One region of the Pectobacterium araliae genome, then DNA from elsewhere that is predicted to be linked to it. Evidence: predicted binding sites of a transcription regulator. Region 1 holds the regulator's gene; the other holds the start of a gene.
The links. Region 1 encodes Fur, which represses iron uptake genes when iron is present. Its sites were predicted from a motif close to ATAATAATGAGAACNACTATCAA; they were not measured.
Positions count from the first base shown of each region.

Region 2: AACH44_RS16925 (TonB-dependent siderophore receptor) is a predicted target of Fur. The motif match lies at 2,442-2,464, and genes of this name have one in related genera.

Region 1 is NZ_AP028908.1:1,358,411-1,362,394, reverse strand. Features, by position in the region: gene AACH44_RS06075 (methyl-accepting chemotaxis protein) at 1-43, opposite strand, end outside; gene fldA (flavodoxin FldA) at 929-1,456, shown strand; gene fur (ferric iron uptake transcriptional regulator) at 1,785-2,234, shown strand; gene glnS (glutamine--tRNA ligase) at 2,298-3,956, opposite strand.
Region 2 is NZ_AP028908.1:3,733,146-3,737,129, forward strand. Features, by position in the region: gene AACH44_RS16925 (TonB-dependent siderophore receptor) at 1-2,166, opposite strand, end outside; gene AACH44_RS16930 (helix-turn-helix transcriptional regulator) at 2,592-3,575, shown strand; gene AACH44_RS16935 (MmgE/PrpD family protein) at 3,685-3,984, shown strand, end outside.

The DNA of each region.
Region 1 (3,984 bases):
ATAGCATAGCGGTTCTGATGGCAATATTTTTAATAAGTCCCATAGCTCACTCCAAATCAGGAAAATGGTTGAAAAGATTTTTATCGCTAATCAACCGATATGTATCAGAAAATTCACACCATGAAACAGGTCACTTCTCCCTAGCGTTCACATTTCACCGAGTTGAAAACTCAAAAACCACGCTAACTCATCGGCTAAATACAGAGAATATTTAGCATTCTTGCTATATTTATTAATATAATTTTTCGCACGGATAATACATTATTCTATTTTTATAAATATAAGGTTTTTAATCATAGGGTTGCAAGCGCATGTGCTGCACGACCACGTCCTACGTGCGTTGGCATGGATAGGCGATCAGATGGAAAAGTAATTTGAATGAAATTTCATTTTATTCTTTAACATCAGAAAGCTAAAATTTCCCCTTTAAAATTGTATCGTTTCAGCTGTAAATAGTTATAATTCTTATCTTCCTTTATTAGGAATGTTCCCGCGAAATGTTACAAATTTTCAATTCTATAAAAACATTATCTTTTGTAAGTATTTTAATTCCCACGAATAATAATGTACCGCTCCGTGATTTTTATTCTTCACAAACAAAAGCCTGCTTTTAATTACAAGCGGAATAAATCATAAAATAAAAAGCACATTCATAAAAAATGAAGTACCGTTACAAATGAATAGCCGCCGCTATGTTAAAGAAATATATCCGTAATCTCAGACGATAACATAGACCACATTGATTATAGGGAATTCAGTATCAGTAGAGATATTTTCGTTTTCTTACTTACCTTCGCATTTCACGCGATCTTGATTTACGCCTCCTTACCGATACGAGTTTCTCCCGATGTGAGTGTCTGTTATTATTAACAGATAAATGGGTGAAATATTACACCATACCATTAGGAATCAAGAGGTTATTCAATTCATGGCACTCATCGGAATATTCTTTGGCAGTGATACGGGCAACACGGAAAACATCGCCAAAACGATTCAACAACAGTTAGGCACCGACGTTGCTGATGTTCATGACATCGCCAAAAGCAGCAAAGAAGACCTAGAAGGTTTCGATATCCTGCTGCTGGGTATTCCAACCTGGTATTACGGTGAAGCGCAGTGCGATTGGGATGACTTCTTCCCGTCGCTGGAAGAAGTTGATTTCACGGGGAAATTGGTTGCTTTGTTTGGCTGCGGCGATCAGGAAGACTATGCGGAATACTTCTGTGATGCCATGGGCACCATTCGTGACATTATTGAACCTCGCGGCGCGACGATTATCGGTCACTGGCCAACAGAAGGCTATTACTTTGAAGCCTCTAAAGGACTCGCCGACGACAATCACTTCATCGGCTTGGCTATCGATGAAGACCGTCAGCCTGAACTGACCAGCGAACGTGTAACGACGTGGGTGAAACAAATCAGCGATGAACTGAATCTGAAAGAGTTGGTTGGCTAAGCCATTTTGGCCCTGATAGTTTCGATCAGGGCCAAAATAGTATTGATAGGTAAAACCTTTCATAATAATTGATACATTTTTTTAACTTCTATCAGTAAACCTGTACAATAATCCCATCGGTTTTATACGTGCTTCACTCTTTCTTCATTCATCAACAACGGACTGCGTGTATATCAGTAGTATGAATGGGGACAATATTGTTAACATTCCCTTGTTTTCATTTTGCATACGCGGTTCTATAATTGAGACGCAATTACATTTTTTGAGCCGACCGATGTCATAGGCTAGGCAGCCTCCATTGATAAGTAAGCAACAGGACTAAACCCGCATGACTGACAACAATATCGCATTAAAGAAGGCCGGCCTGAAAGTCACTCTTCCAAGACTGAAAATACTGGAAGTGCTACAGGATCCTGTCTGCCATCACGTCAGTGCGGAAGATTTATATAAGAAACTGATTGATATGGGCGAAGAGATTGGTCTTGCGACCGTCTATCGCGTACTCAACCAGTTTGATGATGCAGGTATCGTAACCCGTCATAACTTTGAAGGTGGCAAATCCGTCTTTGAATTGACGCAGCAGCATCATCACGATCACTTAATTTGCCTCGACTGTGGCAAAGTCATTGAATTCCGCGATGAATCTATCGAAGCGCGTCAGCGCGAGATCGCAGAAAGACACGGCATTAAACTGTCCAACCACAGTCTGTATCTCTATGGGCATTGCAGTGAAGGGGATTGTCGAGAAGACGAAACTCTGCACGATTCCACGCGATAAATCGACCGCATCAAAAAATAAAACCGCCGAGGCGGTTTTATTTTTATCTTCTACCTCGTGGCCTTAGCCTACCCAGGTATCGCGCAGACCAACCGTTCGGTTAAACACCAGATGTTCTGTGTTGGAATAAACACGATCGGCACAGAAGTAACCTTCACGCTCAAACTGATACGCTTTCTCTATTTCTGCCTGTGCCAAACTTGCTTCTACAAAACCTTGCGTAATTTTCAGTGAATCTGGGTTAATCGTCGACAGGAAATCCTCCGCCGCGCCAGGGTTCGCCACACTGAACAAACGATCGTACAAGCGGAATTCCGCTGGAACGCCATGCGCCGCAGAAACCCAGTGGATAACACCTTTCACTTTACGGCCGTCAGCCGGATCTTTGCTCAGCGTTTCCGCATCATAGCTACAGTAGATCGTGGTAATGGTGCCCTGCTCGTCTTTTTCAATGCGCTCGGCTTTGATCACATAGGCATTACGCAGACGCACTTCTTTACCCAACACCAGACGCTTGTACTGCTTGTTAGCTTCTTCACGGAAGTCAGCGCGATCGATGTAAACTTCGCGGCTGAATGCGACCTGACGTGAGCCCATTTCCGGCTTGTTCGGATGATTTGGCATCGCCACAAACTCTTCGTGCTCGGCTGGCAGATTCTCGATCACGACCTTGACCGGATCTAACACTGCCATCGCACGCGGAGCATTTTCATTCAGATCGTCACGGATACAGGATTCAAGCGCCGCCATTTCCACGTTATTGTCCTGCTTCGTTACGCCGATGCGCACACAGAACTCACGGACGGATGCCGCACTATAGCCACGACGACGCAAGCCTGAAATGGTCGGCATACGCGGATCATCCCAGCCTTCAACCACGTTTTCCACTACCAGCTGGTTCAGCTTACGCTTGGACATAATCGCGTATTCGAGATTGAGACGAGAGAATTCGTACTGACGTGGGTGGCAAGGGATAGTGATGTTATCCAGCACCCAGTCATACAGACGGCGGTTGTCCTGGAATTCCAGCGTACACAACGAATGCGTGATCCCTTCCAGCGCATCGGAAATGCAGTGGGTGAAGTCATACATCGGGTAGATGCACCACTTATTACCGGTCTGGTGGTGATCGGCAAATTTAATGCGATACAACACCGGATCACGCATCACGATAAAGGACGATGCCATATCGATTTTTGCACGCAAACAGGCTGTACCTTCAGCAAACCCGCCGTTGCGCATTTTTTCAAACAGCGCCAGGTTTTCCTGCACGGTACGATCGCGGTAAGGGCTATTTTTGCCCGGTGCCGTCAACGTGCCGCGGTATTCACGGATCTGCTCAGGCGTCAGTTCATCAACGTAAGCCAGTCCTTTACCGATCAGCTCAACCGCATAAGCATGCAGTTGATCGAAATAATCAGAAGAATAGCGAACGTCGCCGCTCCATGAAAAACCCAGCCACTCGACGTCACGTTTGATCGACTCAACGTATTCGATATCTTCTTTTACCGGATTAGTGTCGTCAAAACGCAGATTGCACTGCCCCTGATAGTCACGCGCGATACCAAAATTCAGGCAGATAGATTTGGCATGCCCAATATGCAGATAGCCGTTCGGCTCTGGCGGGAAACGCGTCTGAATATGATCATGCTTACCGGAGGCCAGATCTTCATCAATAATCTGACGGATAAAGTTAGTCGGGCGGGCTTCAGCCTCACTCATTCTTCATTCCTCAATGCTAAAACGACGT
Region 2 (3,984 bases), 2.3 Mb from region 1:
AAGCAGGTTCTCTACGCCGCCTGTCACACTCAGGTTTTTATTAAACGTATAGGTACTGCTTAACCCAAACAGCGCATAAGGGCTTAACTCGTTAGTTGTGCTACCCGTTACGCGTTCGCCTTTGTAGTTATACATCTTCGGCTTCTGGCGACCATACCAGGTCATATCGGCCAGGAAGGAGAGGTTCTCCGTCGCCTGCCAGTCCACCGATGAATTCAGAGTAAATTCTGGGGTAATCGACAGGTAATCGCCCGTGGTTTTATTCTTCGATTCCAGCATCCAGGTCAGGTTGTTACGCCAGTTGATGCTCTCCGTAACGGGAACGGTCAGGTTACCTTCCAACCCTTGAATCACGGCTTTCGGCACATTGCCCCACTGGAAGATATTGGCGTTGTTGCGACCCGTATCGTTTCCACCTACCGCGTTGCCAATCACATTGCTTCCAGACTCAATCTTGTTACGGTAATCATTATGGAAGTAGGTGATGCCCGCGATCAACCCATCACGATGGAACTCCAGACCAATTTCTTTATTCAGGCTGGTTTCCGCCTTAAGACCTTCATTGCCGATCAGGTAGCAAGGGGTGCCACCGGAGCAGCCCTGTCCGCGGCTATAGAGAATGTAGTTCTCGTTGGTCTGGTACAGGTTCGGCGCTTTGTAAGCACGGGCGATCCCTAATTTCAGCGTGTAGTCTTCACCCAGTTCCTGTGACAGGTTGAGCGACGGGCTCCAGTTGGTGCCAGCCGTGCTGTGATCATCGACACGCAGCGCCGGTGTCAGCACGGTACTTTGTGTTAGCTGGATATTATCTTCCACAAAAGCAGAAGCCAGGCGAGCAGAAGATCGCTCACTACGGCCACGGCTACTTAGCGAACCAATGCTTCCCGCTTCTTCTGTATCCTGTGCATTTGAGACCGGATCTTTCATTTTCTGCTCGTTCCACTCAATCCCGAACGTCAGCACCTGATCGACCCAGAGATTCAGCGGAAGATTCACTTCGTTATGTGCAGTGAAATTATCCAGTTTGATGGTGCCATATTGGTTCGGATTCGTGGTATCAAAAATCCCTTCTAAACCGCCAGACAGTCCCTCAAGAATACGGGTATTGTGCGTACGTTCGTATTGCAGGTATGACGTGGAACTAACGCCGCTATCCCAGTAGCCGCGATGCGTGACCGCAAAATTCTGGCGGTACATGCGGTTGGTTTCCTTGCCATAATTGCTTACGACAAGCGGGTTGGTGTTGGTATTTTGCGAATCGCCCGCATAAATATTACCCTGGCGACTGGAGCCTGCTTCGAACTCCAGCGACTGCTGCTGGGTCATATCCCAGCGCAGCAGACCGTTGATATCTCTGTTACGCACACCTTCACGCCCAGCAGGCAGTGAAGCTGACTGATTGCCCGCGCGTGCAGACTGGTGGCCTTGGTTAATATCGCGTGCATCAGCCTCGGTTTTATTCATATTGCCGAACAGGCGGAAGCTTAGGTTGTCGGTCAAGCCGCCCATCAGGCTGAAATCGGTACGCTTAGTCGCGCCTTCCGAGCTATGTTCCGGTGCGTTCAGATAAGTATTCCAGGTACCGTGCCATTCTTGCGTCGGCTGTTTGGTGATGATGTTGACCACACCGCCCGCCGCGCCGTTACCATAGCGCGCCGCCGCCGGGCCACGCAGCACTTCAATACGCTCAACCATGTCGGCAGGCACCCAGTTGGTGTCACCACGGGTGTCGCGCTCGCCGCGCCACCCGTAGCGTACGGCCGTACGGCTCGACACCGGTTTGCCATCCACCAGAATCAGCGTGTTTTCCGGTCCCATGCCGCGGATATCGATCTGGCGGTTGTTACCACGCTGGCCGCTGGTTGAGTTACCGGACAGATTAACGCCCGGCATGGTGCGAATCAGTTCTGACAGATCGTTAGCGGGCGGGCGCTTGCTGATATCCTCAGCCGTAATTATCGATACACCGGGAGCCTGACGGGTTTGCTCAGCGGCCGTCACTACCATCGTATCGCCCGACGCTTTACTTTCGGCTTGATTCTGCACCTGAGAGGCAGGTTCTGTTGAAGAAATAGTCGAGGTTTGCGCTGCACTCAGAAATGATGTCATCCCGCAGCTAACGCCAATGAGCGTCACCAAATAATGGCGCGATTGTGGTAGTTTCATCAAAATTATCCTGCCCTGTAAGAAATGAATAAGTAGCCTGAAAAAGGATCAACATCGCAGCCGGTGCAGCGACACTTAACGACCATCAGCAACCGTGCTGAATAACGGCGGAGATAAAACGCGCAGACGTGGCGGTTATCGGGAGAGAAGCGTCATGCCGACGGGCATCACGTCGTGTTGTTATGGAATGCTGTGTGTCATCAATCAGCCCTTTTCTCCGCATTGCTGGAAATGGAAAATGCATTTAGCGTGCAATGTGACCTCCCCAACGAAAAATGCTATTGAGAAGTATTTGCATTACCATTTTGGCGCGGTCATTGTTACATTTGTCATTCAGGACGGGGTTTGCTCTAGCAGCAAAATGTTTTGCCAAAGCATCAAAATGGAAGGCGCAGGTCGAAGGGTTTAATCAGGTAGGTAATCACGTGCGCAGCTTCACTCAGTCATCAAAGCCGATCTATAAAGATCATATCGTTCAGCAATCGAGTCTGGTCGCGAACAATTACCGTTTTATCGGCCCTCGGCTGATCGATAACACGCCGGTGTTATTTGGGTCGTTCACTGTCGTGCAGCTCAACCCGCATCTGATCCTGCATACCGCGGATGTGATTAATCGCCACAACATGAAAACCCAAAACCTGCTGGATGACGCCATCAAACTCGCCATCGTGGTGAGCGGCAATGCGCATATCTCGTTTGGCCATCAGGAACTGCATCTGGGAGAGCATCAACCCGCCTCGCTGATTACGCTGACGGAACCGACGATGTTCACTCGCATCGGCAAACGTGATGAATATGAAAGGACGATTACGCTGACGTTCGACAGGGAATGGCTGTACGGCAATATGATGGACTCCGTTGGCGACTGGCAGGCTATCCACGATTTCACACAAACTCATCTGGCGACACACCTGTGGACACCGTCCCGACAGGCGCTGGCAATTGCTTTACAAACGCTGGATGCTAAACCTTGCCAAACGCCGCTCCAACGCCTTTATCTGGAAATGCAGTGTATGAGCCTGATTATTGAAGCGTTTACTTCACTGACTGCCAGCGTGGCGCAGGAGAAAAGCAGCGGTGTTACCCTACGCAGCTACCATCGCATTCAACAAATCAGAGAGATGCTGGAAAGCGGCAGCGCCGACCATCTGTCGATGAGTGAAATCGCCAAAAGCGTCAACATGAGTGAAAGCACGCTACAGCGCCATTTTCGCCAGACGTTCAATATGAGCGTTTTTGAATACCTGCGTAACTGTCGCTTGCAGCGTGCCATGCTGGCTTTGCAGAAGGACGGCATCGGTATCGCTCAGGCAGCCAGCATTGCTGGCTACAACAGCCCCGCTAACTTTGCCACCGCGCTGCGCCGTGCATTCGGTATTACGCCGGGGCAGTTAAAAGACCGCTTCTGATTCTGAACCACTAATAACCAAATGGAATTTATTATTCCGTTTGGTTATTAATCGCTATTCAGTGACGAGCAGTAAATTAGTGTTTTTCTGCCAAGATGCCTGACAACTCATGACCACTCAGACTGATATCACCGCAACGCTTGCCCACCACATTATCCATAGTGAGCCAAACCAAGAAGCGGTAGATGCCGCCCGTGAAGGGGTGACTGACTTCATCTCTACTGCGCTCCCGATCGCACAGGGTGCGATTGTTGATAGCGGGCTCGCACCGTTAAAGCAGGTATTCAGCGGCGCGGACAGCCTGACACGTAGCCTGATTTTGGGTTATGCCGGTCACGTACTCGACTTTGACGATTATCATCCTGCATTTCGCGGCCACCCCAGCACCGTCATTCTACCTGCGCTGTTT